One region of the Pseudomonas sp. UF-293 genome, then DNA from elsewhere that is predicted to be linked to it. Evidence: predicted binding sites of a transcription regulator. Region 1 holds the regulator's gene; each other region holds the start of a gene.
The links. The regulator FliA, encoded in region 1, starts transcription of late flagellar genes. The targets are predictions, from matches to a motif close to CTAAAGTTTNNNNNNNNNNNGCCGNTAA.

Region 1 (9,988 bases):
GACGAACGCCACGGCAATGCCGTTACCCAGTTGCGACGGATCGGCGAGGTTGCCCATCACGTGAATCAGGCCCATCACCGCACCGATGATGCCGATGGTCGGCGCATAGCCGCCCATGCTTTCGAACACTTTGGCTGCTTCGATATCGCGGGATTCCTGGGTGTAGAAATCCACTTCGAGGATGCTGCGAATGGCTTCCGGCTCGGCGCCGTCGACCAGCAGTTGCAGGCCCTTGCGCGAGTAGCTGTCGGGTTCGGCGTCGGCCACGCCTTCGAGGCCAAGCAAGCCTTCCTTGCGCGCCGTCAGGCTCCAATTGACCACGCGGTCGATGCCGCCGGCCAGGTCGACACGCGGCGGAAAGAAGATCCAGGCGAGAATCTGCATGGCGCGCTTGAACGCGCTCATCGGCGATTGCAGCAGCGCGGCACCGACCGTGCCGCCCAGCACGATCAGCGCCGCCGGGCCGTTGGCCAGCGCGCCGAGGTGGCCGCCTTCAAGGTAGTTGCCGCCGATGATGGCGACGAACGCCATGATGAGGCCGATAAGGCTGAGAACATCCATCAGATACACGCCTCGACGATGTGCTTGCCGATGTCGTCCAGACCGTACACCGCGTCAGCCAGATCGGCTTTGACGATGGCCATCGGCATGCCATAAATCACGCAACTGGCTTCGTCCTGCGCCCACACCGAACTGCCGCCCTGCTTGAGCAGACGCGCGCCTTCGCGGCCGTCGGCGCCCATACCGGTGAGGACCACTGCCAGAACTTTGTCGCCGTAGGACTTGGCTGCAGAACCGAAAGTGATGTCCACGCACGGCTTGTAATTCAGACGCTCGTCGCCCGGCAGAATCTTCACCGCGCCACGGCCGTCGATCATCATCTGCTTGCCACCCGGCGCCAGCAGCGCCAGGCCCGGACGCAGGATGTCGCCATCTTCGGCTTCCTTGACGCTGATGCGGCAGAGCTTGTCGAGACGTTCGGCAAACGCTTTGGTGAACGCCGCCGGCATGTGCTGGATCAGCACGATCGGTGCCGGGAAATTCGCCGGCAATTGCGTCAGTACACGTTGCAGCGCGACCGGGCCGCCAGTCGAAGTGCCGATGGCTACCAGTTTGTAGGCTTTGCGTTTCGGTGCCGGCGACGAAGCGCTGGCGGCGGATGCACGGGCAGGCGCTGGCGCAGGCGCCGGACGTGCAGGGACAGGGCTGCTGTGGTTCGTGTGGCTGCCGTAGCTCGACGCTGCCGGAGCAGGCGTCGGCGCTGGCGCAGCGGCGGGAGCCGGCGCGCTGTAGGCACTGAAACGACGATTGCTGCGCGAGATGCTGTGGACTTTCTCGCACAGCAGTTGCTTGACCTTCTCGGGGTTGCGCGAGATGTCTTCGAAATTCTTCGGCAGGAAATCCACCGCGCCGGCGTCCAGCGCATCGAGGGTTACCCGTGCACCTTCATGCGTCAGCGAGGAGAACATCAACACCGGGGTCGGGCAGCGCTGCATGATGTGCCGCACTGCCGTGATGCCGTCCATCATTGGCATCTCGTAGTCCATGGTGATCACGTCAGGCTTGAGGGCCATGGCCTGATCGATCGCCTCTTTACCGTTGGTGGCCGTGCCGACCACCTGGATGCTCGGATCCGCCGAAAGAATTTCCGAGACGCGGCGGCGGAAAAAACCCGAATCGTCCACCACCAGGACTTTGACTGCCATAAACACTCCATTAGGTGCAGCGGCGCGTCATCGCGCCGCCGCCCCGGATTCAAATACGCTTTGTGGCGTAACGCTTGAGCATGCTTGGAACATCGAGGATCAGCGCAATGCGGCCGTCACCGGTGATGGTGGCGCCGGACATGCCTGGAGTGCCCTGGAGCATTTTGCCCAATGGCTTGATGACCACTTCTTCCTGGCCGACCAGCTGATCGACGACGAAGCCGATCCGCTGAGTGCCCACCGAAAGAATCACCACATGGCCTTCGCGCTGCTCTTCGTGAGCGGCGGAGCTGACCAGCCAGCGCTTGAGGTAAAACAATGGCAGCGCCTTGTCGCGCACGATCACCACTTCCTGACCGTCGACCACGTTGGTGGTCGACAGGTCGAGGTGGAAGATTTCGTTGACGTTGACCAGCGGGAACGCGAACGCCTGATTGCCGAGCATGACCATCAGGGTCGGCATGATCGCCAGAGTCAGCGGCACCTTGATGACGATCTTCGAACCCTGGCCCTTGGTCGAGTAGATGTTGATCGAACCGTTGAGCTGGGAAATCTTGGTCTTCACCACGTCCATGCCGACACCACGGCCGGACACGTCGGAGATCTCGGTCTTGGTCGAGAAACCCGGAGCGAAAATCAGGTTGTAGCACTCGGTATCGCTCAGGCGATCGGCCGCGTCCTTGTCCATCACGCCGCGTTTCACCGCGATCGAACGCAGGACGTTCGGGTCCATGCCTTTGCCGTCGTCGGAGATCGACAGCAGGATGTGGTCGCCTTCCTGCTCGGCCGCCAGCACCACGCGTCCGCCACGGGCCTTGCCCGATGCTTCACGTTCTTCCGGCGACTCGATGCCATGGTCGACGGCGTTGCGCACCAAGTGGACCAGCGGGTCGGCCAGAGCCTCGACAAGGTTTTTGTCGAGGTCGGTTTCTTCACCCACCAGTTCCAGGTTGATCTCTTTCTTCAGCTGACGTGCGAGGTCGCGAACCAGACGCGGGAAGCGCCCGAAGACCTTCTTGATCGGCTGCATCCGCGTTTTCATCACGGCGGTCTGCAGGTCAGCGGTGACCACGTCGAGGTTCGACACGGCCTTGGACATGGCTTCGTCGCCGCTGTTGAGGCCCAGCCGCACCAGACGGTTACGCACCAGCACCAGCTCGCCGACCATGTTCATGATCTCGTCGAGCCGTGCGGTGTCGACGCGTACGGTGGTTTCCGCTTCGCTGGCCGGTTTTTCTGCCGGGGCAGCAGCTGGCGCACGGGCCGCAGCCGGTGCAGCAGCGGCGGCCGGTTTCGGCGCCTCGGCTTTCGCTTCAGGCTTGGCCGCAGGCTTCGGCGCAGCAGCGGCAGCCGGAGCTTTCGCCGCTGGCGTGGCGACGCTCGACGCAGAGCCGGCAGTCGCAGCGCTGGCGTCAAACTTGCCTTTGCCGTGCAGTTCGTCGAGCAGCGATTCGAATTCGTGATCGCTGATCAGGTCACTGCCGGCCGCAGCGGCTGCCGGTGCAGCAGGTGCTGACGGAGCCGAAGCGATAGCCGATTCCAGCGCGTCAACGGCGAAGTTGCCCTTGCCATGCAACTGATCGAGCAAGGCTTCGAATTCGTCGTCGGTGATGTCCGAGCTGTCGCCCGCAGCAGGCGCGGCCGGAGCCGCCGGTGCTGGCGCCGGAGCGACCGCATCGACAGCAAACTGGCCCTTGCCGTGCAGCTGATCGAGCAGCGATTCAAATTCGGCGTCGGTGATTTCATCGCTCGCCGCCGTGTCGGCAACCGGCGCTGGAGCAACAACAGCAGCCGGGGCCTCGGCCTGGGCCTTGACGGCATTCAGCGAGTCCAGCAGTTGTTCGAATTCGTTATCGGTGATGTCTTCCGATGCGCTTTCAGCGACCGGTTCTTCCACCGCTTCTACCGGTGCAGCAACGGCTTCATCCGCCGATTGCGGCTCGGCCAGACGCGCCAGCGCGGCCAGCAGCTCCGGCGTGGCGGCGGTGATCGGTGCACGCTCACGGACTTCGCTGAACATGCTGTTCACCGCGTCCAGTGCTTCGAGCACCACGTCCATCAGTTCTGCATCAACGCGACGCTCACCCTTGCGCAGGATGTCGAACACGTTTTCGGCGATGTGACAGCACTCCACCAGCTCATTGAGCTGAAGGAAGCCGGCGCCCCCTTTTACAGTGTGGAAACCGCGAAAAATTGCATTGAGCAGATCTGCATCATCCGGACGGCTTTCCAGCTCGACCAGTTGTTCGGACAGTTGCTCAAGAATCTCGCCGGCCTCAACCAGGAAATCCTGAAGGATCTCTTCATCGGCGCCGAAGCTCATTAATGGGGTGCTCCTACAGGTCTAAAAACCCAAAAAACCTGAAATTCCGAAACTCTAGAATCCAAGGCTGGATAACAAATCGTCCACATCGTCCTGACCGGACACAACGTCTTCTCGTTTATCGGCATGAATCTGCGGACCTTCACCCTGCGAGAGATGTTTTTGTGGATCTTTTTCAGCAAGCATTGCAGCGCGGTCATGTTCGATGCCCGCAAAGCGGTCGACCTGACTGGCCATGAGCACGAGTTTGAGCAGATTGCTTTCGACTTCGGTGACCAGTTGGGTCACACGCTTGATCACTTGACCTGTGAGGTCCTGGTAATCCTGAGCCAGCAGGATGTCGTTGAGGTTGCTCGACACCGCACGGTTGTCCGTGCTGCTGCGTGACAGAAAACCGTCGACCCGGCGCGCCAGTTCGCGGAACTCTTCAGCCCCGACCTCGCGACGCATGAAGCGGCCCCAATCGGCGCTCAACGTCTGCGCTTCATCAGCGAGACTGTTGACCACCGGCGTGGCGCTCTCCACCAGATCCATGGTGCGGTTGGCCGCGGCTTCCGTCAGCTTGACCACATAGCCCAGGCGTTCGGTGGCGTCGGTGATTTGCGACACTTCCTCGGCCTGCGGCATGTGCGGATCGATCTGGAAATTGACGATCGCACTGTGCAGTTCACGTGTGAGCTTGCCCACTTCCTGATACAGGCCGCGGTCACGGGTCTGATTGAGCTCATGGATCAGTTGCACCGCGTCGCCGAACTTGCCTTTTTCAAGGCTCTCGACCAGTTCGACCGCGTGTTTTTTCAGGGTCGATTCGAAATCGCCCTGTGATGATTCGTTATGCTCCATAGCTCCCCCGCGCATTCATCAGCCGATGCGTTCGAAAATCTTCTCGATTTTGTCTTTCAACGCTTGAGCCGTGAAAGGTTTGACCACGTAACCGTTCACACCGGCCTGAGCGGCCTCGATGATCTGCTCGCGCTTGGCTTCAGCAGTCACCATCAACACCGGGAGGTGCTTGAGTTTTTCATCGGCGCGCACGTGACGCAGCAGGTCGATACCGGTCATGCCAGGCATGTTCCAGTCCGTTACCAGAAAGTCGATGCTGCCGCTGTTGAGCACCGGAATGGCAGTGGTGCCATCGTCGGCCTCGACGGTGTTGGTGAACCCAAGATCGCGCAGCAGGTTCTTGATGATCCGCCGCATCGTTGAGAAGTCATCAACGATGAGGATTTTCATGTCTTTGTTCAATTCGACCTCCAAGCAGTCTTAAACGCGCCCAGCACCTGGACGCGCCACTTCAATCAATCGGCATAGCACTCGAAGTTTGTCTGGAGCACAACGGATCGAGACCGGCGCCGTTCATCACCGCACCAGCCTCGTTTCGCAGTGTCCCCACACTGCCTTCAGCGCGCTCGCCACTCCCCCAAACGCCCCCGCAGACGGGCCGCGCACTGGCTGTGTAACTGGCTGACCCGCGATTCACTGACGCCAAGGACTTCACCGATTTCCTTAAGGTTCAGCTCTTCGTCGTAGTACAGCGCCAACACCAGTCGCTCACGCTCCGGCAAATTGGCAATCGCGTCCGCCAGCGCCGCCTGGAAGCGTTCATCTTCCAGATCGCGTGACGGCTCCATATGAGCACTCGCGCCATCCTCGTGCAGCCCTTCGTGTTCGCCGTCCTGCAGCAGGTCGTCGAAACTGAACAGGCGACTGCCCAAGGTGTCATTCAGAATCCCGTAGTAATCGTCGAGACTCAATTGGAGTTCGGCCGCAACCTCGTGATCTTTAGCGTCACGGCCGGTTTTAGCTTCAATCGAGCGAATCGCGTCGCTGACCATCCTGGTATTACGGTGAACCGAGCGTGGCGCCCAGTCACCTTTGCGCACTTCATCGAGCATCGCGCCGCGGATTCGAATGCCCGCGTACGTTTCGAAACTGGCGCCTTTGCTGGCGTCGTATTTGGTCGAGACTTCCAGCAAACCGATCATCCCGGCCTGGATCAGGTCTTCGACCTGCACGCTTGCCGGCAGGCGCGCCAGCAAGTGATAGGCAATGCGCTTGACCAGTGGCGCGTAGCGCTCGATCAATTCGTATTGCGCGTCACGCGCCGACTTTTTGTAAAGATTCATGCCACTGGCGGTCATATCACAGGCCCTGCGGTTTGCTGCACGAGACGCTCGACGAAAAATTCCAGGTGCCCGCGCGGGTTGGCCGGCAGCGGCCAGGTGTCGACCTTCTGGGCAATGGCCTTGAAGGCCAGCGCGCACTTGGAACGGGGAAAGGCTTCGTAGACGGCGCGCTGCTTCTGCACCGCTTTGCGCACGCTTTCGTCGTACGGCACGGCGCCGACGTATTGTAGGGCGACGTCGAGGAAGCGATCCGTGACCTTGGTCAACTTGGCGAACAGGTTGCGCCCTTCCTGCGGGCTCTGCGCCATGTTGGCCAGCACGCGGAAGCGGTTCATGCCGTAGTCGCGGTTGAGCAACTTGATCAGCGCGTAAGCGTCGGTGATCGAAGTCGGCTCGTCGCAGACCACCAGCAACACCTCTTGCGCGGCGCGTACGAAACTGACTACCGAGTCACCAATGCCCGCAGCGGTGTCGATCACCAGCACGTCGAGATTGTCGCCGATGTCGCTGAACGCCTGGATCAGGCCAGCGTGTTGCGCCGGGCTCAGGTGCACCATGCTCTGCGTGCCGGAGGCCGCCGGCACGATGCGAATCCCGCCCGGGCCCTGCAACAGCACGTCGCGCAGTTCGCAACGGCCTTCGATGACGTCGGCCAGTGTGCGCTTGGGTGTCAGCCCCAGCAGAACGTCGACGTTGGCCAGGCCCAGGTCGGCGTCCAGCAGCATGACCCGACGGCCAAGCTCTGCCAGCGCCAGCGACAAGTTCACTGACACGTTAGTCTTGCCGACGCCACCTTTGCCGCCGGTCACCGCGATCACCTGTACGGGATGCATGCTGCCCATGTTATTTCTTTACCTTGTCTTGCATAGACGGAGGCCACATTACTGGCTGCGCGTTCACGATCGGAACAATGCGTGGCAGACCATCGATGTAGGTACAAAAACTGTTCATGATTACCTCAGCCAACCTGCTTGGTCGGGCTGTGATAGATATCAGCGAACATGTCAGCCATGGCTTCTTCGCTGGGTTCTTCCTGCATTTGCACGCTGACGGCGCGGCTGACCAGTTGATGACGGCGCGGCAGATGCAGATCATCCGGAATCCGTGGGCCATCGGTCAGGTACGCGACCGGCAATTCATGACTGATCGCCAGGCTCAACACTTCGCCGAGACTGGCCGTTTCATCCAGTTTAGTCAGGATGCAACCGGCGAGCCCGCAACGCTTGTAACTGTGATAAGCGGCGGTTAGAACCTGTTTCTGGCTGGTGGTTGCCAGGACCAGATAATTTTTTGAGCGAATGCCACGCCCGGCCAGGCTCTCGAGCTGCATGCGCAACGCCGGATCACTGGCTTGCAGCCCGGCAGTATCGATCAAAACCACGCGTTTGCGTAGCAGTGGATCCAATGCCTGCACCAGCGACTGGCCGGGATCGACGTGCGTCACCGGCACGTTGAGGATGCGCCCGAGGGTTTTCAGTTGTTCCTGCGCGCCGATGCGGAAGCTGTCCATACTGACCAGCGCAACATTCTGCGCGCCGTACTTGAGCACATAACGCGCGGCGAGCTTGGCCAGCGTGGTGGTCTTGCCCATGCCGGCGGGGCCGACCATGGCAATCACACCGCCCTCTTCCAGCGGCTCGACTTCCGGTACGGCAATCATCCGCGCCAGGTGCGCCAGCAGCATGCGCCAGGCCTGACGGGGTTCTTCGATATCGGTGATCAGCGCCAACAGGTCGCGCGACAGCGGGCCGGACAGGCCAATACGCTGCAGACGGCGATACAGATTGGCCTGGGCCGGACGGCTGCCTTGCAGCTGATTCCAGGCCAGGGTGCCGAGTTGCACTTCCATCAACTCGCGCAGGCTGTTCAATTCAAAACGCATCGAATCCAGCGCACGCGGATCGACACCTGCCGAGGCCTGCGCAGGTGCTGCGGCCGGACGCGTCGGTGCGGCGTAGGTCGGCTCGCTCAGCGGCTCGGCAGCGGTCAGCGGCAGGCCTGCGGTCAATGGCAGCCCGGCAAACAATTGCTGATTGGTGTTGCCGTCGGCTTCGCCACGCAGGCTCAGTTCGGCCTGGGCGGTGACGATGCGCGACTGGGTCTTGCGCAGCTCGTCTTCGAGTTCCATGTTCGGAACCCGTGGCGCCAGCGCCGACAATTTGTAATCCAGAGCCGCCGTCAACTCGACGCCGCCGGCAATGCGGCGGTTGCCGATGATGGCGGCATCAGCGCCCAGCTCATCGCGAACCAGCTTCATGGCCTGACGCATATCGGCGGCGAAAAAACGCTTAACTTGCATAAACCACTACCTCAGCCGTTGGGCCCTACTGTCGCAACGATGGTCACTTGCTTGTTGTCCGGTACTTCCTGGTAGGCCAGCACATGCAGCCCTGGCACCGCGAGGCGACCGAAGCGCGAGAGCATCGCGCGAATCGGGCCTGCTACCAGCAGGATCACCGGTTGGCCTTGCATTTCCTGACGCTGGGCCGCTTCGATCAACGAACGTTGCAGCTTCTCGGCCATGCTCGGCTCCAGCAGGACGCCCTCTTCCGAGCCTTGTCCTGCCTTCTGCAGACTATTGAGCAATATCTGTTCCAACCTTGGTTCCAATGTGATCACAGGCAGCTCGGACTCAGTACCTACAATGCTTTGGACGATTGCACGGGATACGCCGACCCGCACAGCGGCGACCAGCGCGGCGGTATCTTGACTCTTCGCGGCGTTGTTCGCGATCGCTTCGGCGATGCTGCGGATGTCGCGCACCGGCACGTGCTCGGCGAGCAGCGCTTGCAGAACCTTGAGCAACTGCGACAGCGAAACCACGCCCGGTACCAGCTCTTCTGCCAGTTTCGGCGAGCTCTTGGCCAGCAATTGCATGAGTTGCTGCACTTCCTCGTGGCCGATCAGCTCACTGGAGTGCTTGTACAGAATCTGGTTCAAGTGCGTGGCGACCACGGTGCTGGCGTCGACCACGGTGTAGCCGAGCGATTGCGCCTGGGCGCGCTGGCTGATTTCGATCCACACCGCCTCTAGGCCGAAAGCCGGATCTTTGGCGTTGATCCCGTTGAGCGAGCCGTAGACCTGGCCCGGGTTGATCGCCAGTTCGCGATCCGGGTAGATCTCGGCCTCGGCCAGAATCACCCCCATCAGGGTCAGGCGATACGCGCTCGGCGCCAGATCGAGGTTGTCGCGGATGTGCACGGTCGGCATCAGGAAGCCCAGATCCTGCGAGAGCTTCTTGCGCACGCCCTTGATCCGCGCGAGCAATTGCCCACCCTGATTGCGGTCCACCAGAGGGATCAGGCGATAGCCGACTTCCAGACCAATCATGTCGATCGGCGTAACGTCGTCCCAGCCCAGTTCTTTGGTTTCCATGGCGCGCGCCGGCGACGGCAGCAGTTCCTGCTGACGCTTGACCTCTTCCAGCGCCACGACCTTGGCAACGTTCTGCTTCTTCCAGAACAGGTACGCGCCGCCTGCGGCCAGCGCAGCCATGCTCAGGAAGGAGAAGTGCGGCATGCCCGGCACCAGGCCCATCACTGCCATCAAACCAGCGGCCACGGCCAGCGCTTTCGGCGAGGCGAACATCTGGCGGTTGATCTGCTTGCCCATGTCTTCCGAGCCGGACGCACGGGTCACCATGATCGCCGCTGCTGTAGATAACAACAGTGATGGCAATTGCGCCACTAAACCGTCACCGATGGTCAGCAAGGCGTAAACCTTGCCCGCATCGCCGAAGCTCATGCCGTGCTGGAAGATACCCACGGCCATGCCGCCAATGAGGTTGATGAACAGAATCAGCAGGCCGGCGATGGCGTCACCGCGGACGAACT
Region 2 (9,988 bases), on a different contig from region 1:
TCAAAAACAAAGTGATCATCCTCGACTGCTGCGAAAGCGGTGCGGCCGGCGAAGTGCGCGCCTTGCGCAGCGAGAGCAGCATGGTCGGCGAGGGCATGACCATCCTCACGGCGTGTAAAAAAGCCGAGCCGGCGCTGGAGGGCGCGCAGCATGGCGTGTTCACCGGCCTGCTCCTGCAAGCGTTGCATGGCGGCGCGGCGAATATTCTCGGCAGGATCACCCCCGGCAGCCTGTATTCCTTCGTCGACAACGCGCTCGGCGCCTGGGAGCAGCGCCCGGTGTTCAAGACCAATGTGTCGCAGTTCATTTCCCTGCGCGAAGTCTCGCCACTGATTCCCAAGGAGATCCTGCGCAAATTGCCGGACTGGTTCGCCGAAGCCGAATCGGTCCTGCCGCTCGACCCCAGCTATGAACCCACCGAAAAGGCGTTCGTGCCTGAGCACGGCGAGGTCTTCGCCCAGTTGCAGAAGTGCAACCGCCACAGCCTGATCGAGCCGGTCGATGCCGAGCACATGTACTACGCCGCCATTCACTCGACCGGCTGCCGCTTGACGGCACTCGGTGCCTATTACCGCGAACTCGCCCTCAAAGGACATTTCTGATGCCAGTTTTCATCAGCTACCGCCATGTGGATCGCAGCCATGCGATCGCCATCAACACCCGCCTGACCCAGGCGAAGATCAGGACTTACCTCGACGTGCTGGATCCGGAATCGCAGACCACCGACGACATCACCGGGGTCATTACCCGCAACATCACCGAGTGCACGCATCTGCTGGCGGTAGTGTCGGAGAAGACTGCACTGTCGTGGTGGGTGCCATTCGAAATTGGCGAGGCAACAATCAGCAATCGGCGGATCTGTACGTTCAAGACCGGGCCGGCGCAATTGCCGATCTATCTGGACAAGTGGCCGAAGCTGAGCACGGCCAGCGATCTGGATTTCTTTATCGATGCGTATCGTGAGGAGGTGTCAAACCAGCGCTCGATCACCCTGGATTCGTTCAGCGACTCGGTGAAAGGCGCGTACAAGCGCGATGCAGAGATGTTTCATGAACAGCTGAAGAACCGGATTCGTCGGGGATTCTGAGCCCTCACAGTCCCGCCCCCGATCATTGTCGTAGCGCTACGAAAAAATCCGCGACATGAAAGCGACAGCCACAAAAAAGCCGACATCACTGTCGGCTTTTTTGTCACTTACTGCTTCGGCGCAGGCGCTGGCGTCGCCCCACCCGGCTCAGCCGGTTTCGGCGCCGCATCGTCAAACAGATTCAAGCGCTCGCGCAGCTCATGGGCCGGCACTGGCTGTTTGTCCGCCGGCAACGCATTCGGATCAACCGGGGCTGCCGGAGCAGCACCGTTCTGACCCTGATCCGCCGGTTTCGCTGCCTCAGGACCCTGCGCACCTTCAATAGCGGCCTGGGCTTTTTTGGTCAGTACGACGATGTCGATCCGGCGGTTGACCGGGTTGAACGGGTTTTCCCGATCGAACAGGGCCGACGAGGCATAACCGACCACTCGCGCGACCTGCGCATCCGGGTAGCTGCCGGCGACCAGTGCCCGACGCGCGGCATTGGCGCGGTTGGCCGAGAGTTCCCAGTTGCCATAGTCGCCAGTGCCAATGTACGGCTTGGCGTCGGTGTGGCCGCTGATGCTGATCTTGTTCGGCACCGCTTTGATGGTGTCGGCCATGGCCAGCAGGATGTCTTCGAAGTACGGCTTCAGGCGCGCGGAACCGGAGTCGAACATCGGCCGGTTCTCGGCGTCCATGATCTGGATGCGCAAGCCGTTCGGCGTGATCTCGAAAAGGATCTGATCCTTGAACTTCTGCAGTTGCGGGTTCTCGTCGACCTTGTTCTGCAATTCTTGCAGCAGCAGTTCGAGACGCTCCTTCTCGACCTGCTCGGCCATGCCTTCAACCTGATCGGTATCGACCGTAACCTTGTCCGGTTGCGGCTGTGACTTCACTTCCGGGTTGAGGGTGTTCTCCGGCGCCAGGGTCGGCGTACCACCGAGATCGATGATGTACGGCGTGCCGCTTTCGGAGAAGCCGACCGGGTCCTTGAAATAACCGGCGATGGCGATCTTCTGTTCCGGTGTGGCGGTGGACAGCAGCCACAGCACCAGAAAGAACGCCATCATTGCCGTGGCGAAGTCGGCGAAAGCGATTTTCCACGCCCCGCCGTGGTGCCCGGCGGCAATGCGCTTGACGCGCTTGACGATGATCGGCTGATTATTTTCCATTTCTTAACGACCGCGAACCGCTTGTTCCAGCTCGGCGAAGCTCGGACGGTGCGCCGGGTACAGAACCTTGCGCCCGAACTCGACCGCCAGCGACGGCGGCATGCCGGACGCCGAAGCCACCAGCGAGGCCTTGATGGCTTCGTAGACGTTCAGTTCTTCCTTGGCATCGTGGGCCAGGGAGTGCGCCAGCGGACCGAAGAAACCGTACGCCGCGAGGATACCGAAGAAGGTCCCGACCAGTGCCGCACCCACGTGCAGACCGATCGACGCCTGGTCACCCTCGCCCAGCGAGGCCATGGTCACCACGATACCGAGTACCGCCGCAACGATACCGAAACCGGGCATGCCGTCGGCGATGCCGTTGACTGCGTGCGATGGGTGCTCGAGGTCTTCCTTGAGGCTGTACAGCTCCATGTCGAACAGGCCTTCGAGTTCGTGCGGAGCCATGTTGCCGGAGGACATGATGCGCAGGTAATCACAGACGAACGCGGTCATGCGTTCATCCTTGAGCACCGCCGGGTACTTGGCGAAAATCGGGCTCGCGGCCGCATCTTCGATGTCGCCTTCAATCGCCATCATGCCTTCGCGGCGGCTCTTGTTGAGGATCTCGTAGATCAGCCCGAGCACCTCCAGATAGAAGGTGTGGGTGAAGCGCGAACCGAACATGCTCAGGGATTTCTTGAGCACGTGCATCGTCATATAACCAGGGTTGGCCTGGAGGAATGCGCCGAGGGCCGCACCGCCGATGATCATCACCTCGAAAGGCTGGATCAGGGCGGCAATCTTGCCGTGGGAGAGCACGTATCCGCCGAGCACGCTCGCGAATACGACGATGATGCCGATAATTTTAGCCATAGGTAGAAGGTACTTACTGAGTCGGGTTCAAGGTCATATTCGGAAGTTAAAAAATCTCTTCTTCTACTTATCGGCAAAACTGCGCCAGACTATAGCCAGTTCAGGCGAAAAGCCAATTTAGCCCATGCCGGGCGCGTCTACAGTCAGTGAAGATCTTGTCCAGACATGGCTAATGAAACGAACATTGCGTCGGTAAAACCGACCACCCTCCAGGCGTGGGTCAAGCTGCTCGACAGCGTCCGTCTGCCCGTGCCGCAAGAGGCTCACGACAAAGTCTGCCGGGCGATCCGCGACAATCGCAGCTCGCTGCGCGACATTGCCGATCTGATGCAGGACAGCCCGGCGCTGGCCTTGAGCATCATCCGTGAGGCGAATCGTCACACCCACGGCACCATGGCCGCGCCAGCGGAAAATCTCGAGGTTGCAATCAATCGCCTGGGCCTTGCGCGCACCGAAGAATTGCTCGCGCGCCTGCCCGCCGAACCGCACCGGCAGATCCCCAAGGCTTTGCGCCAATTGCAGTTGATCAGCCAACACGCGACACAGCAGGCCAACGGTTTTTTTGCCAGTCGCCTGGCGCGACTGTGGCAGGACATCCACTGGGGCAGCTTGCTGTTTTTGTCGCCGCTGTGGCCACTGGCACTGACCTACCCGCAACTACTCGAAGAGTGGGAATTGCGCGTGATCCACAAGGGCGAATCGGCGCGTGTGGTCGAAAAGCAGTTGTTCGGCGTGCGCCTGCTGAGGATTGCCGAGGCACTGGTCCAGGCCTGGCACCTGCCGATCTGGGTCGAGCAAGGCTACAAATTGCTGCTCAGCGAACAACGCGAACTGGTCAAAGTGCTGCGCATCGCCCGCGACAGTGAACACCCGCTGCGCCAGCAGAATCGCCTCGACGAAGACCCGACGCTACGCCGCTGGCTCAACCAGCCGGCGAATACCGTGCTGCTCGCCAACGGCCTGGCGCTGTCGGCGCAACAGGCCTGGGACAGTCCGCACAGCAAGCGCTGGCAGTACCTGACCAGCCTCTATCTGCAGATCTCCATGGACGAAGTGCAGCAACAGTTGCACCAGCAAGCGGCGAACAGCGCGCGTCAGCATGCGATGCCTGATTTGTGGCACCCGGCGGTTTCGCTGATCTGGCCGTGGGGCACTCGCCGGTTGCCGGCCGGCATGCTCCCGGCCGCAGCGCCAAATGCGGATGATCTGAGCCAGTGGCGTCGGCAATGCGCTGAACTGCTCGCCGAGCCCAGCCGCTTCACCAACGCCATGAGCCTGACCGTCGCCGCCCGCGAGGCACTGTTGGCCAGCGGCATGCGCCGGGTGATGATTCTGATGGCCGACCGCACGCACTCGACTCTGCGCGCACACCAGACCGCCGGCTTGCCGAAGGAGGCAGCGGCGCTGAGTCTGGTCGTCAGCCAGAGCAAAGTCCTGCAGCGTCTGCTCGCTCAACAGGCGCAGGTGCGGATCACGCCGGAGAACAACGCGCAATTTTCTGCCTTGTTACCGGCGAGCCTGCGCACGCTGTTTCGTGGTGAGCATCTGTTCCTGCGTTCATTGGTCAACAACGGCCGGGTGATCATGATCGTCGTTGCCGATCAGGGCGGTGGGCCGTTCGCCGACATCACCGTGCAAGCCTTCGGCAAAACCGCGCAGTGCATTGAAAAAGCCCTGCACAGCTTTAGCAGCCGTGGCCAATGAGCCTGCGCTACAATCCTCCCCTTTGTGCTCTGGAGACCTCACATGTCTGACTTCTCTGGCTTGCCGCTTGTCATCGAGCCGAGCGACCTGCTGCCGCGTCTGGAGTCCCCGGAACTGATTCTGGTGGACCTGACCAGCCCTGCCCGGTATGCCGAAGGTCACTTGCCCGGCGCACGTTTTGTCGACCCGAAACGCACCCAGCTCGGCCAGCCACCGGCGCCGGGGCTGATGCCGGCGAAAGCCGATCTGGAAGCGTTGTTTGGTGAGCTCGGTCATCGCAAAGACGCGGTCTATGTGGTGTATGACGACGAGGGCGGTGGCTGGGCCGGGCGTTTCATCTGGCTGCTCGACGTCATTGGCCACGACAAGTACCACTATATAGACGGTGGTTTGCCGGCCTGGCTGGCGGACGGTATGCCGATGTCGATCCAGGTACCGCCCGTTGTCGGTGGCCCGCTGTCGCTGAGCCTGCACGACGAACCGACCGCCACCCGCGAATACCTGCAAAGCCGCCTCGGTGCAGCGGATCTGGCGATCTGGGATGCGCGCGGGCCGCTGGAATATTCCGGCGAAAAAGTCCTCGCTGCCAAGGGTGGACACATCCCCGGCGCGGTCAATTTCGAATGGACCGCCGGCATGGACCAGACGCGTCAGTTGCGCATCCGCAGCGACATGCCGCAGATCCTCGAACAGCTCGGGATCACCAAGGACAAGGAAATCATTACCCACTGCCAGACCCATCACCGGTCGGGCTTCACTTATCTGGTGGCCAAAGCCCTCGGTTATCCGCGGGTCAAGGGCTACGCCGGTTCCTGGGGCGAATGGGGCAACCACCCTGACACGCCTGTCGAGATTCAAGGTTTTAAGGACAACTAATGAAAGAGCGTCTGTTTATCCTCAGTCAGTACCTGCTGCCGCATCACCTGCTGTCGCGCCTGGCCGGCTGCATCGCCGAATGCCGCGTGCGCTGGTTCAAGAATGCCTTCACCCAATGGTTCGCCAAGCGTTATCAAGTGGACATGTCGCAAGCATTGGTCGAAGACCTGACCGCTTACGAGCACTTCAACGCATTCTTCACGCGCGCCCTGAAAGACGGCGCGCGTCCACTGGACGAAACTCCGGGCGCAATCCTCAGCCCGGCCGACGGTGCGGTCAGCCAGCTCGGCCCGATCGAGCACGGTCGCGTGTTCCAGGCCAAGGGCCACAGTTTCAGTGTGCTCGAATTGCTCGGCGGTGATGCGGCCAACGCAGCGCCGTTCATGGGCGGCGACTTTGCCACCATTTACCTGTCGCCGAAGGACTACCACCGCGTGCACATGCCGCTGGCCGGCACCCTGCGCGAAATGGTCTACATCCCGGGGCGGATTTTCTCGGTGAACCAGACCACCGCCGAAAACGTCCCGGAGCTGTTCGCCCGCAACGAGCGTGTGGCGTGCATTTTCGATACAGAACGCGGGCCGATGGCCGTGGTGCTGGTGGGCGCGATGATTGTCGCTTCGATCGAAACCGTGTGGGCCGGCCTGGTCACCCCACCGAAGCGCGAGCTGAAAACCTTCCGCTACGACGAGGCCGCACGCGCACCGATTCATCTGGAAAAAGGCGCGGAACTGGGACGCTTCAAGCTCGGTTCGACCGCAATCGTGCTGTTTGGCCCGGATCAGGTGAAGTGGGCCGAAGAACTGGTGGCCGGTTCGCCAGTGCAAATGGGCCAAGGGCTGGCACTGCCGAAAGCGTGACCCTGTTCGCGGAAGCAGCCGAGGCTGCTTCCGCAAACCGCGGCATTTGCTGCTATGGTTTTGCTCATGAGCCAGACCAACTTTTCTCCCACGCTGCGCGTGCCGATTCCCACGCAAACGCGTCTGTCGTTCTGCGACGCCAGCCCGCGCGACCTCAAGCGCTGGATCGCCGGCCTGCCCAAGGCCAACATCAGCGAAACCGCCCGCCTGCTCTATCAAGGCCTGGGCGAACTGAACCTGTTGCTCACCCCCAGCGATAATCGCCTGCAACTCCTGGAACTGCTGCGGCCCGAGGTGTATTTCGTCTGCCAGCATCTGGAGCGGCACTTTCTGCATCAGGCGATCATGCTCGACGAACGTTCGCGCAAAGTCAGCAATCTGTGTCAGGCGCTGCAAGGTCAGTTGGCCATCGGCTATCAACAGATCGTTCTGCGCATCCTGCCCAAATACAGCAAGGATCGGGCGACGCTGGTCAGCACAGCAGTGCAACGCGCGGCGCATGCCCTCAAGGCGCAACTGGTGCGCGCCACGCAGCTGTACAGTTCACCGCCGGAGTACCTGTGGTTCGCATTGCATCAGCTGTATCGCAGCGCTGCGCAATTGCAGCTGCAACAACGACGGCTGCGCGATGATCTGGCCTTTTTGACCAGCGAACTGAGCGTCGAACAGACCTACATCGCCGCACTGCTATTGGGCAGCGCCCGTTGCAATCAATTGCGTCAGAGCCAGATTGCCAGACTGGCGGAGGTAATCGAGCCGTGGAGCGCCCTGCTCAAGCTGCATCCCGGAAGCGCCGACGACGGCCTGTTTGCGGTCAGCCCGGAACTCGATGTCGGCCCACGCTATCGCAAGATGTTTCGCAGCGAACAACAGAGCGGACTGCTGGGCTTCGATCCGCAACCGCTGGTCAAACAGCTCGAAACGCACTTGCTGCACCAGCCGACCTCGACACCCTTGCCCGTCTCTGCCGGTCTCAGCATCGATACCCTGCAACATCTCCATGCCACTTGGGGCCAAGCGGCGGAACGCAGCTTTCAGCGCATCGCCGGCCAAGGCACCTTGACTGTGTGCGTCGGCATGAGCGCCCTGCACTTCTACCTCGGCGGCGAGCGCACCTTCAGCGAGTTGCTCAAACATCCCGGTGCCCGCGCGGCAAATTTCAGCAGCGTGGTGGCCAACGGCGAAAAGGACAGCTGGAGCCAAGCGTTCGACGCCGCCCCGCAAAGCAACAATGAGCTGTTGCCGTACGAGGAAATCCAGTACGACCAGTTGAGCGAGGACGACGGCCCCGGCAATGCGCCGAATTATCCGACGTACGCCTTGCCGGTGATCAATCACAGCCCCGGCGGCTATTGCCTGGCCTGGCCGAGCGAGGTGCCGGCCGAATTGCAGGCCGGGGAAATGCTCGGCATTCAGGACAGCGAGAACACAGGCTGGAGCATTGCGGTGATTCGCTGGATCCGCCAGGTGCGGGGCAGCGGCACGCAGATGGGCATCGAACTGGTCGCGCCCCACGCACAGCCGTGCGGTCTGCAACTGGTACGGACGAAAGACGATCACAGCCAGTATTTGCGCGGCTTGCTGCTGCCGGAAATCAGTGCGATCGATGTGCCGGCCACCTTGCTCGCGCCGCGTCTGCCATTTCAGGAAGGCAACAAGGTGTTGATCAACACTCAGGGCGAGGAACACCGCGCCGGGCTGGATCGGCGGGTGGCGAGTACGCACAGCTTCAACCAGTTCGCCTATCGCTCGCTGGATCCTGCGCAGAATGGCGGGGGCGAGGAGGATTTTGATTCGTTGTGGAATTCGTTGTAGGCCGAGGCGCGGCCTTCGCGAGCAGGCTCGCTCCCACACTGGAATGAGATTTCCTGTGGGAGCGAGCCTGCTCGCGAAGAGGCCAGATCAGCTTATGGAGATCTCAGAGCTGCCCGTCGCGATCCCGGAAGCCCAGCAGATACAACACACCATCGAGCCCCAGCGTCGAAATCGCCTGCTTCGCCGACTGTTTGACCAGCGGTTTGGCGCGGAACGCCACGCCCAGCCCGGCAATCGCCAGCATCGGCAGATCGTTGGCGCCGTCGCCGACGGCAATGGTCTGCTCCAGACGCAAGCCTTCCTTGTGTGCCAGTTCCTTGAGCAAGTCAGCCTTGCGCTGCGCATCGACAATCGGCTCGATCGCCACGCCGGTGCACTTGCCGTCGACCACTTCCAGCTCGTTGGCGAATACGTAATCGATGCCAAGCCTGGCCTGCAGTTGCTTGGCGAAATAAGTGAAGCCGCCAGACAGAATCGCGGTCTTGTAGCCGAGACGCTTGAGCTCGGCGAACAGGGTTTCGGCGCCTTCGGTCAAACGCAGCGAAGCGCCGATCGAGTCGAGCACGCTGACGTCGAGGCCCTTGAGCAGCGCCAGACGCTCCTTGAAGCTGGCGCGGAAATCCAGCTCGCCGGCCATGGCGCGCTCGGTGATTTCGGACACTAGATCACCCACGCCTGCTGCCTTGGCCAGCTCATCGATGACTTCTGCTTCGATGAGGGTCGAGTCCATGTCGAATACGGCCAGACGCCGATTGCGTCGGAACAGCGAGTCTTCCTGGAAGGCGATATCGACGTTCAATTCCTGGGCAACGCTGAGGAATTCGGCGCGCAGCGCCTGCGGATCGGCCGCTTCGCCGCGTACGGAAAATTCGATGCAGCCCTTGCCCTTGTCGGCCGGTGTGTCCAGCGGCATGCGCCCCGACAGACGGTCGATATGGTCGATGTTCAGCCCATATTTGGCGGTGATCGCGCTGACCGCCTGCAACTGGCCGGCAGTGACCTTGCGCGTCAGCAGGGTAACGATATGGCGTTTCTTGCCCTGATTGCCTACCCACTGCTGGTAGTCCTCTTCGGACACCGGGGTGAAACGCACCTGCTGATCCAGTTCGTAGCCCTTGAACAGGATGTCCTTGAGCACCGATTTGCCTTGTTCGGAATCGGGAATTTCAACCAGGATGCCGAACGACAGGGTGTCGTGGATCACCGCCTGACCGATGTCGAGAATGTTCACCCCACCCTGCGCCAGAACACCGGTGATGGCCGCCGTCAGACCCGGACGGTCGACTCCCGTGATGTTAATCAGGACGATTTCGCGCAACGCGCACCCCCGCAACTGGAAAAAAACCGCATTCTACCCACTTTCAGTGACCATCGGGCACCGCGAGCGCTTTGCCGGTCTGGGGCCTGTCGCTATACTGCGCGTCAACTTCACGGACAAAGAGCCGAGCTCAAGTGAACCGGCCCACGCCAGTCAAAACCGATAACTTCTTCCTGCTGATCTTCCGTGCACTGCGCCACCGCCGTGTACCGATTGCATTGCGCATTGCCAGCCACAACGTGATCCTGGTCGCTCTGGCCCTGGTGATCTATGCCGGGGTGATGGGGCTGCAATTCAAGCAGGCCATGCACGAGCAGGC
Region 3 (9,988 bases), on a different contig from region 1:
TTATTGCCCTTGGTGGCTGACGGTGATCGCGACTGCCTCGGGCTTGTTGTTCGGCAAGCACCTGTATGGCGGCGTCGGCAAAAACCCTTTCAATCCGGCGATGCTTGGCTTTGTCCTGAGCATGCTGCTGTTCCCCCAAGCGATGACCCACTGGCCAGGTCACGGGCTTGATTTCCTTTCGGCGCTGCAACAGGTTTTCAATCCGGCTCAGGCGCCGGACGCCTGGGTGCAGGCCACGGCGCTGGACAGTCTGCGCATCAATAAAAGCCTGACTGTGGACGAGTTGTTCGCCAGCAACCCGGCCTTCGGCCGTTTCGGCGGGCGCGGTGTGGAATGGGTGAACCTGGCATTTCTGCTCGGCGGTCTGTTGCTGTTGCAGCAGCGAATCTTCTCCTGGCACGCGCCGGTGGGCATGCTCGCCAGCCTGTTCGTCATCAGTCTGTTGGGCTGGAACGGCTCGGGCTCGGACTCCCATGGCTCGCCGTTGTTTCACCTGCTCAGCGGCGCGACCATGCTCGGTGCTTTTTTTATCGTCACCGAACCGGTGTCCGGCGCGAAAAGCGCCCTCGCCCGCCTGTTGTTCGGCGTTGGCGTCGGTCTGCTCACGTACTTGATCCGCACATGGGGCGGCTACCCGGACGGCGTTGCATTTGCGGTACTGCTGATGAATCTTATGGTGCCGGCACTGGAGCGCTTCGCCGCCAGCCGCCGGTCGAAGGTGAATGCGTGAACCGCTCAGCGAGTGTCGCCACGCTGGTGCTGCTGGCACTCGTTGGCGCGAGCGCGACATACCTGCTGCAGCGCAGCAATGCGCCGCGGATTGCCAGCGAGCAGCGCATGCTCGACAGCCGCAAATTGCTCGATGTCATGCCTGCCGCGCTCTACGACAATCAGCCGCTGGAGCAACCGCTGACGCTCGCCGAGCCTGCTCTGCGCCATAGCACGCTGTCAGGCGGCTATCGCGCGACCCGCGACGGACAGACAGTCGCGGTGCTGTTGCGCAGTCGCAGCGAAGGTTACGCAGGTACTCTGGAACTGCTGATTGCCATTGATGCAAATGGCAAACTTCTGGGCGTGAAAACCCTGGAGCAGCGCGAAACGCCAGGATTGGGTGGTTACATCGGTGAATGGCCGAATGCCTGGCTTCAGGCCTTTATCGGCAAATCCCGTACTGAGCCGACAGACGCAGATTGGGCGCTGAAAAAGGATCAGGGACAGTTCGATCAAATCGCTGGCGCGACCATAACCTCCCGTGCCGCCATCAACGCGATTCATGACGCACTGCGTTACTTCGATGAGCATCGGGCGCTGCTGCTGTTGGGGACTGGCTCATGAAACGCACGATGAGTTTATTGATGCTGGTTCCCCTACTGGGCGCCACACCAACATTTAGCGCCGCACTGGGGATAACCTTGATGCTCGGCGCGGTGCTCGGCGTCTTTGCCGTCTGCATGTCGCCGCTGCGCGAGCGCCTGACGGGCACCCGTGCGCTGCTCGCCAGCCTGATACTTGCCGCGACGCTGACCAGTTGCGCGGATATTGTCGCGCAACGCTGGTTTTTGCCATGGCAGCAGACGTCTGAGCTCTACACAGGGCTGATCGCCTTGCACTGCGTGGTGCTTGAATACCACGGTGTCTTCCGCGAGCCCGTCGCTGTCAGTTTCAAACGCTGCGCCATGTTCGGCGCGCTCATGCTGGTGCTCGGCGGGCTGCGCGAAATCATCGGCCATGGCACCCTTGGCCGAGGGTTGTCGACACATTGGCAAGGTCTGGTTTTATTCCCCGAGGGCCTGCATCTGCTTACGCTGGTTCCCGGCGCTTTGGTTTTATCGGGTTTGCTTCTCGCCGCCGGTCAGGCGTGGACACGCCGCCACTCTGTCATCAAGGAAACGCATCGCCCATGAATGCTGCAAAACGTCTTGAGATATTTCGCCGACTGCACGAAGACAATCCCGAGCCGAAAACCGAACTGGCCTACTCTTCGCCGTTCGAGTTGCTGATTGCGGTGATTCTTTCGGCGCAGTCCACCGATGTCGGAGTCAACAAGGCGACCGCTAAACTTTTCCCCGTGGCCAATACACCCGCCGCCATTCATGCGCTGGGTGTCGAGGGGCTGTCCGAGTACATCAAGACCATCGGTTTGTACAACAGCAAGGCGAAAAACGTAATCGAAACCTGCCGTTTGCTGGTTGAACGCCACGGCGGCGAAGTTCCGCAGACTCGGGAAGAGCTGGAAGCCCTGCCCGGCGTCGGACGCAAGACCGCCAACGTGGTGCTCAATACCGCTTTCCGTCAATTGACCATGGCAGTCGACACGCACATTTTCCGCGTCAGCAATCGCACCGGCATCGCACCGGGGAAAAACGTGGTGGAAGTTGAAATGAAACTGATGAAGTTTGTACCGAAAGAATTCCTGCTCGACTCACATCACTGGCTGATTTTGCATGGCCGCTATGTTTGCCTGGCCCGCAAACCGCGCTGCGGCAGCTGCCGCATCGAAGACCTGTGCGAATACAAACATAAAACTTCTGACGATTGAGCCATCATCGGTTTTTTGCATCCATCGATTGAAAAAATCTTTTTTACCCGCCGCATTAATGTCGATATAAGGAGCGCCAAAGGCAGTCTTAGCCGGGAGTTGACTTCATGAGTACCGACAAAGAGCAACTGGATGTAGAGGAAGATTTTATTGCTGCCGAAGCCGATGAGGTCGAGCCGGTGGTTGAGGTGGCCAAAACCAACCTCAGCAAGCGTCGTACCATCGACAACCTGCTGGAGGAGCGCCGACTGCAACGGCAATTGGCCGATTATGACTATGACCTGTGATACCTGAAGGCCTCCCGATACGGAGGCTTTTCATTTTCTGCGGCAACTGAGTTTGATCGGCCCATGACGTTCTCAGCTGTCCAATCACTCAAACCAGACCATTGCGCTGCGCCAGCTCGATCAAATCAACCAGAGAGCGCGCATTGAGTTTCAACAACAGGCGAGTCTTGTAAGTGCTCACGGTCTTGTTGCTCAAGAACATGCCGTCGGCGATTTCCTTGTTGGTCTTGCCGCGAGCCAACTGTTGCAACACCATCATTTCCCGCCCGGACAGACGATCAACCATGTCCGCCTCACTCGCATTGCCCAGACTGGTCCGCACTGTATGCAGGGCCTGGTTGGGGAAATAGCTGTAGCCCGACAAAACTGCCTTGATCGCACTCAGCAGCTCGGTGAGATCCTGCTGCTTGCACACATAACCCGCTGCGCCCGATTGCATGCAACGCATCGAGAAATGTCCAGGAGCCTGGGACGTCAGGACCAGAACTTTAACCGGCATGGCGGTTGACGTCAGGCGCGCAATAACTTCCAGCCCGTCGAGTTTGGGTATTCCGATATCCAGAATGACAAGATCCGGCATTTGTTCGCGAGCAATTTGTAGTGCATCAACGCCATTATCCGTTTCTGCAATGACTTCGTAGCCATGCCGTTCCATCAGCATACGTACCGCAAGTCGAATGACGGGGTGGTCATCCACGATCAGCACTTTATTCATGGGCAAGTCCAGTTTTCGCTGTTCGAATTTTTAGAACACGCACGATATCCCAGTCACTTGCTGTAGCGCATAGCAACTTTTACACGCCCTTGCATCGAGAGACATTCCCTACAGGTATTGAGGATAATTCCCACAAATAGACCCCGCCACACCTACCGTAATAGCATTGCTTGCTTCAAGACCGCATCGATTTCCCTCTTAAATGCTTACGTGCCCTGCTCCGCGCCGAAGTCATCAGCAACGTGAACTTCCCCGGATTGCTCGTGCTGATTGCCGATTAGACATATGACGTAACGAAGCGGCAGCACCACGCATTCGACACATTCTCATCCAGCCTATAAAACTTGAAACAACAGTCGAAAACTTTAATGACCGCTTTTGCTATATATAGAAACAGTCAACATCAAACAAACAACATAGAACTTAATCATGCTCAAGATAAAGAACAAGATAACCAACCCAATGACAGTTATTGCCATATTTGCCATTCTTTCTGAAACATCAGCGGCGGTCTCGCTGCCGTTTCTTGATAATAAAGATCGGGAAATCTATGTGTGGTTTCTGATCAGCTTTCCCTTTTATTTGTTATTTCTTTTTTTCATCACGCTCAACTTCAATCACCGCTCCCTCTACTCACCCTCGGATTTTGGCAAAGACAAAAACTTCCTCAAGGCGACTGAACATCCGGAACGCGAGAGCGAACGAAAAGTACCGTTGCGCAAAACCGATGAACCGTGCGCTTTCGAGATAACCAGCTGCGTTGTATCCAGCAACATCGCGGGCGGCGGATTTCAGCGTCCATGCAGGATCCACAACGCGCCCGACCCACCGCCCGACCTGGCGAGCCAGGCCAGCCCGGTGGTGCAGACGATCAAGCTGTCACCACTGATCAGCGAACTGAACATCATCGACGCCAGAGATGTTGACGCGTCCAGAGAATTCGATGCGATTCTCGACATTCTGCGCAGCGGTGGGAAAAAAAACCCGCGTGTTCTGGTCTTCCTGTCGAATCATGTTTCGGACTCTGCGGCACATACCGCGCTGCAACAGCTCAAACAGGCGAAGAAAAGCTCAGGTACAACGTTGTGTGTCGTTTACAACCTGTGCACTCAGACAGTCACCTTACTGGGGCGCACAAGCTGACGGGGCGACCCGCAAACAGGCAGACAAGAGAAACGGTTTGATGAACCACACAAAAATTCCGAAAAAAAAGGCGGCCCTGAACAGGCCGCCTTTTTCATTGCGCGTCGCTCCGAACCGCTCAGAACAACTTGCGGCCCTTGTTGGCAGCAATGCGCATGCGCAGCGCGTTGAGCTTGATAAAGCCCGCTGCGTCCGCCTGGTTGTAAGCGCCGCCGTCTTCTTCGAAGGTCGCGATATTGGCGTCGAACAACGAATCGTCGGACTTGCGCCCGGTAACGATCACATTGCCCTTGTACAGCTTGAGACGCACAACACCGTTCACGTTGACCTGCGAAGCGTCGATCATCTGTTGCAGCATCAGGCGCTCCGGGCTCCACCAGTAACCGGTGTAGATCAGGCTGGCGTACTTGGGCATCAGCTCGTCTTTGAGGTGAGCGACTTCGCGGTCCAGAGTGATCGACTCGATGGCGCGGTGAGCGCGCAGCATGATGGTGCCGCCGGGGGTTTCGTAGCAGCCACGGGACTTCATGCCGACATAACGGTTTTCGACGATATCGAGACGACCGATGCCGTGCTCGCCGCCGATCTTGTTCAGCGTCGCCAGTACGGTGGCCGGAGTCATTTCGACGCCGTCCAGCGCGACGATGTCGCCGTTGCGGTAAGTCAGTTCCAGGTATTGCGGGGTATCGGGAGCCTTCTCCGGGGAGACTGTCCAGCGCCACATGTCTTCTTCGTGCTCGGTCCAGGTGTCTTCCAGCACGCCGCCTTCATAGGAGATGTGCAGCAGGTTGGCGTCCATCGAGTACGGGGATTTTTTCTTGCCGTGGCGTTCGATCGGGATCGCGTGCTTCTCGGCGTAGTCCATCAGCTTCTCGCGGGACAACAGGTCCCACTCGCGCCAAGGGGCGATCACTTTCACACCCGGCTTGAGCGCGTAGGCGCCCAGTTCGAAACGCACCTGGTCGTTGCCCTTGCCGGTGGCGCCATGGGAAATGGCGTCGGCGCCGGTTTCGTTGGCGATTTCGATCAGGCGCTTGGCGATCAGCGGACGGGCGATGGAAGTACCCAGCAGGTACTCGCCTTCGTAAACGGTATTGGCGCGGAACATCGGGAATACGAAATCACGCACGAACTCTTCGCGCAGGTCGTCGATGTAGATTTCTTTGACGCCCATGGCCTGAGCCTTGGCGCGGGCCGGCTCGACCTCTTCGCCTTGACCGAGATCGGCGGTGAAGGTCACCACTTCACAGTTATAAGTATCCTGCAGCCACTTGAGGATCACCGAAGTGTCCAGGCCGCCGGAATACGCCAGAACGACCTTGTTTACGTCCGCCATGCCATCACTCCACGGGGTTCTACGGAAAGCCGGGGAGTCTACCGCTCCAACGCGATAATTTACAGAGGCGCGACAGCTTAAGACGACAAAGCGACAGAACCTGTCGAGAGCGCGACGATGACCGGCGGGTCAGGAAGTCGCTGCGGCGGCGGCTGGCGTGCTCGCCTGCGGTGCTGGCGCAGGGGCGGCGGTCGGTGCCACACGTGACAGTTTCACGTTGACCCGGCGATTCTTCGCACGATTGGCCTTGCTGGTGTTAGGCACGATCGGATACTGCTCGCCGTGGAAACGCACAGTGATCTGCGATTCCTGGATGCCGTTGGCCTTGAAGAAATCGACTACCGCCAGCGCCCGACGCCGCGACAGTTCGCGGTTGGTCAGACGATTGCCGCTGTTGTCGGAATGGCCATCGAGCTCGATGTGGTTCACCGTCGGATCGGCCTTCATATAGTCGAGCATGACCTGCAGTTTGGCCTTGGCAGCCGGGTCCAGATCAATGCCTTCACCGGGAAAGCCGATCTGCGATTGCTTGATCTGGTCGAAATTCTGCGGCAGCAATTTTGCCACACAGGTTTGATAGTCATTGAACGCTTTGCTGAACTTGACCGGCAACAGACGCACTTCCGAGACTCGGCCATCGCCAGAAGCACGGCGTACTACCGGACTGCGACCATCCAGCAGGCCGCTGATCAATCCACCAGCCTGGGATTGCGAGCTGTTGAACAACACATTGCCGCTGCCCAGACGCACAGAGCCCAGATTGATGTCGCCGCGCCCCGGCTGCCACGGTGCAGCGGCGGCAAGCAAAGTCGCCGAACCGCCGCCGAGCATGGCGTTGTAGGCATTCAGGCGAAAGATCGCCTGCTCTCCGGCCTTGCGCACGAACTCGCCCGAGCCGAAATCGGTGATCGGTTGCGTCAGGCGGCACTCGAACTGGTCGCCGGCGACCGTCCACTCAATGTTCTCCAGACGGGTCTGGTAAGTCAGCGCCATCGCGGGAAGGCTGGCAAACACACTGAGCAGGGCTAAATAACGCTGGCGCACGGGAGGCTCCATTGGCTTGTGAAACACAAACACCGATTCACACAATGTTTACGGCATACCTTCGGGATATCGGACGCTTGTGGCAAAACTTGATAGCGGGTGCCTGCAAGAGTCTTTTCCGGTAGCATTCGCCTCAGTTTGACCCGCCTGGAATCCCCTCATGTCCGACCGCCTGACCCTGCTGCGTCCCGACGACTGGCACATTCATCTTCGCGATGGTGCCGTGTTGACCAATACCGTTGCCGATGTGGCCCGCACCTTCGGGCGCGCGATCATCATGCCGAACCTGGTACCGCCGGTGCGCAACGCCGCTGAAGCCGACGGCTATCGTCAGCGCATTCTCGCTGCCCGCCCGGCCGGCAGTCAGTTCGAACCGTTGATGGTGCTGTACCTCACCGACCGCACTCAACCGGAAGAAATTCGTCAGGCCAAGGCCAGCGGTTTCGTCTACGCCGCCAAGCTGTATCCGGCCGGCGCGACCACCAACTCCGATTCCGGCGTGACCAGCATCGACAAGATCTTCCCGGCGCTGGAAGCCATGGCCGAAGTCGGCATGCCGCTGTTGATCCACGGTGAGGTCACCCGTGGCGACGTCGATGTGTTCGACCGCGAAAAGATTTTCATCGACGAGCACATGCGCCGCGTGGTGGAGCGTTTCCCGACGCTGAAAGTGGTATTCGAACACATCACCACCGGCGACGCCGTGCAGTTCGTCAACGAGGCCTCGGCCAACGTTGGCGCGACCATCACCGCGCATCACCTGCTGTACAACCGCAACCACATGCTGGTGGGCGGGATTCGGCCGCACTTCTACTGCCTGCCGATCCTCAAGCGCAATACGCATCAGGAAGCCTTGCTCGACGCCGCCACCAGCGGCAGCGCCAAGTTCTTCCTCGGCACCGACTCGGCGCCCCACGCCCAGCATGCCAAGGAAGCGGCCTGCGGTTGCGCCGGTTGCTACACCGCTTACGCCGCCATCGAGATGTATGCCGAAGCGTTCGAGCAGCGTAACGCGCTGGACAAACTCGAAGCCTTCGCCAGCCTCAACGGCCCGCGCTTCTACGGCCTGCCGGCAAACACCGATCGCATCACCCTGGTTCGCGAAGAATGGACCGCCCCGACCAGTCTGCCATTTGGCGAGCTGACCGTTATCCCGCTGCGCGCTGGTGAAAAACTGCGCTGGCGCCTGCTGGAGGAACACGCGTGAGTGAAGAGCATTTCGACGATGAGCTGGACGGTCAAGGTGGCGGCGGCGGTTCCCGTCACCCCATGGCAGCGCGTTTTCGCGGCTACCTGCCGGTTGTCGTCGACGTAGAAACCGGTGGCTTCAACGCAGCCACCGATGCCTTGCTGGAGATTGCCGCGACCACCATCGCCATGGATGAAAAGGGTTTCGTCTACCCGGATCACACCTACTTCTTCCGCGTCGAGCCATTTGAAGGCGCCAACGTCGAAGCGGCAGCGCTGGAGTTCACCGGGATCAAGCTCGATCACCCGCTGCGCATGGCCGTCAGCGAAGAAACCGCGCTGACCGACATCTTCCGTGGCATCCGCAAGGCGCTGAAAGCCAACGGCTGCAAGCGGGCAATTCTGGTCGGGCACAACAGCAGTTTCGATCTGGGCTTTCTCAACGCAGCCGTTGCGCGCCTGGACATGAAGCGCAACCCGTTCCACCCTTTCTCCAGCTTCGACACCGCGACCCTGGCGGGTCTGGCGTACGGTCAGACCGTGCTGGCGAAAGCCTGTCAGGCGGCCGGCATCGATTTCGACGGTCGTGAAGCGCACTCGGCGCGTTACGACACCGAAAAGACCGCTGAGCTGTTCTGCGGCATCGTCAATCGCTGGAAGCAGATGGGCGGCTGGGAAGACTTCGACGACTGATCCTCGTCGAGCAAATCCCGCGCATGAAAAAACCGGCCACGTGGGCCGGTTTTTTTGTACCTCGACGTTGCGCCTTACAGGGCCGCAGCGTTCTCGGTCAGGTATGCAGCAACGCCTTCTGGCGAAGCGTTCATGCCTTTGTCGCCTTTCTTCCAGTTGGCCGGGCAGACTTCGCCGTGCTCTTCGTGGAATTGCAGCGCGTCGACCAGACGGATCAGCTCTTCCATGTTACGGCCCAGCGGCAGGTCGTTGATGATCTGCGAGCGAACCACGCCTTTGTCGTCGATCAGGAACGCGCCACGGAAAGCCACGCCGCCTTCGGATTCAACGTCGTACGCTTTGGCGATGTCGTGCTTCATGTCGGCAGCCATGGTGTATTTCACCTGGCCGATACCGCCATTGTTGACCGGGGTGTTGCGCCAGGCGTTGTGGGTGAAGTGCGAGTCGATCGACACAGCGATCACTTCAACGTTGCGCGCCTTGAAGTCAGCCATGCGGTTGTCCAGAGCGATCAGCTCGGACGGGCAGACGAAGGTGAAGTCCAGCGGGTAGAAGAACACCAGGCCGTATTTGCCTTTGATGGCCGAGGACAGGGTGAAGCTGTCAACGATCTCGCCATTGCCGAGTACGGCCGGGACGGTGAAGTCTGGGGCTTGTTTGCCTACGAGTACGCTCATTGATATCTCCTGGTGTAAAAACTTGAAGTTCAGGGTCCGGGCCAGCCTGTCACCCTCAGGCGACAGCCCTGTGACACGAACCCTCTTCGCAAGGGACGACCATCATACACTGCGTGTTTGGCCTGTCCGTAACGGATTTTCCCTGTTCGTTTGTCCACTGCGTATTCATGGGGTCAGACAAGCGTTTGGAAAATACCGTTCGTCAGTCGCTGGGAAATTGGCTGCGAAGCGTTCAGAAACCACTTTGACAATCATTCTCGTTAACATTAAGATCCATCGCAATTGAGTCACAACCAGCGACGGTTCTTACTTATGTATGTTTGCCTCTGCACTGGCGTCACCGACGGACAGATCCGCGAAGCGATC

Region 2: a site for FliA is predicted at 3,164-3,191, ahead of motA (flagellar motor stator protein MotA). Genes of this name have one in related genera too.
Region 3: a site for FliA is predicted at 7,131-7,158, ahead of AC4IHP_RS07635 (flagellar protein MotY). Genes of this name have one in related genera too.

What each region holds. Positions count from the first base shown of each region.
Region 1 is NZ_JBSICA010000035.1:4,367-14,354, reverse strand. Features, by position in the region: gene AC4IHP_RS24520 (flagellar motor protein) at 1-561, opposite strand, end outside; gene AC4IHP_RS24515 (protein-glutamate methylesterase/protein-glutamine glutaminase) at 561-1,706, opposite strand; gene AC4IHP_RS24510 (chemotaxis protein CheA) at 1,756-4,029, opposite strand; gene AC4IHP_RS24505 (protein phosphatase CheZ) at 4,084-4,872, opposite strand; gene AC4IHP_RS24500 (chemotaxis response regulator CheY) at 4,891-5,262, opposite strand; gene fliA (RNA polymerase sigma factor FliA) at 5,430-6,170, opposite strand; gene fleN (flagellar synthesis regulator FleN) at 6,167-6,997, opposite strand; gene flhF (flagellar biosynthesis GTPase FlhF) at 7,114-8,454, opposite strand; gene flhA (flagellar biosynthesis protein FlhA) at 8,466-9,988, opposite strand, start outside.
Region 2 is NZ_JBSICA010000007.1:150,922-160,909, reverse strand. Features, by position in the region: gene AC4IHP_RS10735 (caspase family protein) at 1-602, shown strand, start outside; gene AC4IHP_RS10730 (toll/interleukin-1 receptor domain-containing protein) at 602-1,087, shown strand; gene motB (flagellar motor protein MotB) at 1,195-2,241, opposite strand; gene motA (flagellar motor stator protein MotA) at 2,245-3,096, opposite strand; gene AC4IHP_RS10715 (HDOD domain-containing protein) at 3,262-4,800, shown strand; gene rhdA (thiosulfate sulfurtransferase) at 4,843-5,676, shown strand; gene asd (archaetidylserine decarboxylase) at 5,676-6,536, shown strand; gene AC4IHP_RS10700 (cyclic-di-GMP receptor FimW-related protein) at 6,603-8,351, shown strand; gene serB (phosphoserine phosphatase SerB) at 8,455-9,669, opposite strand; gene AC4IHP_RS10690 (AhpA/YtjB family protein) at 9,804-9,988, shown strand, end outside.
Region 3 is NZ_JBSICA010000004.1:248,774-258,761, reverse strand. Features, by position in the region: gene AC4IHP_RS07675 (RnfABCDGE type electron transport complex subunit D) at 1-730, shown strand, start outside; gene AC4IHP_RS07670 (RnfABCDGE type electron transport complex subunit G) at 727-1,335, shown strand; gene AC4IHP_RS07665 (Rnf-Nqr domain containing protein) at 1,332-1,904, shown strand; gene nth (endonuclease III) at 1,901-2,539, shown strand; gene AC4IHP_RS07655 (PA3496 family putative envelope integrity protein) at 2,647-2,826, shown strand; gene AC4IHP_RS07650 (response regulator transcription factor) at 2,915-3,541, opposite strand; gene AC4IHP_RS07645 (hypothetical protein) at 3,971-4,684, shown strand; gene AC4IHP_RS07640 (argininosuccinate synthase) at 4,803-6,020, opposite strand; gene AC4IHP_RS07635 (flagellar protein MotY) at 6,150-7,064, opposite strand; gene pyrC (dihydroorotase) at 7,225-8,271, shown strand; gene rnt (ribonuclease T) at 8,268-8,945, shown strand; gene AC4IHP_RS07620 (peroxiredoxin) at 9,020-9,622, opposite strand; gene AC4IHP_RS07615 (bacterioferritin-associated ferredoxin) at 9,935-9,988, shown strand, end outside.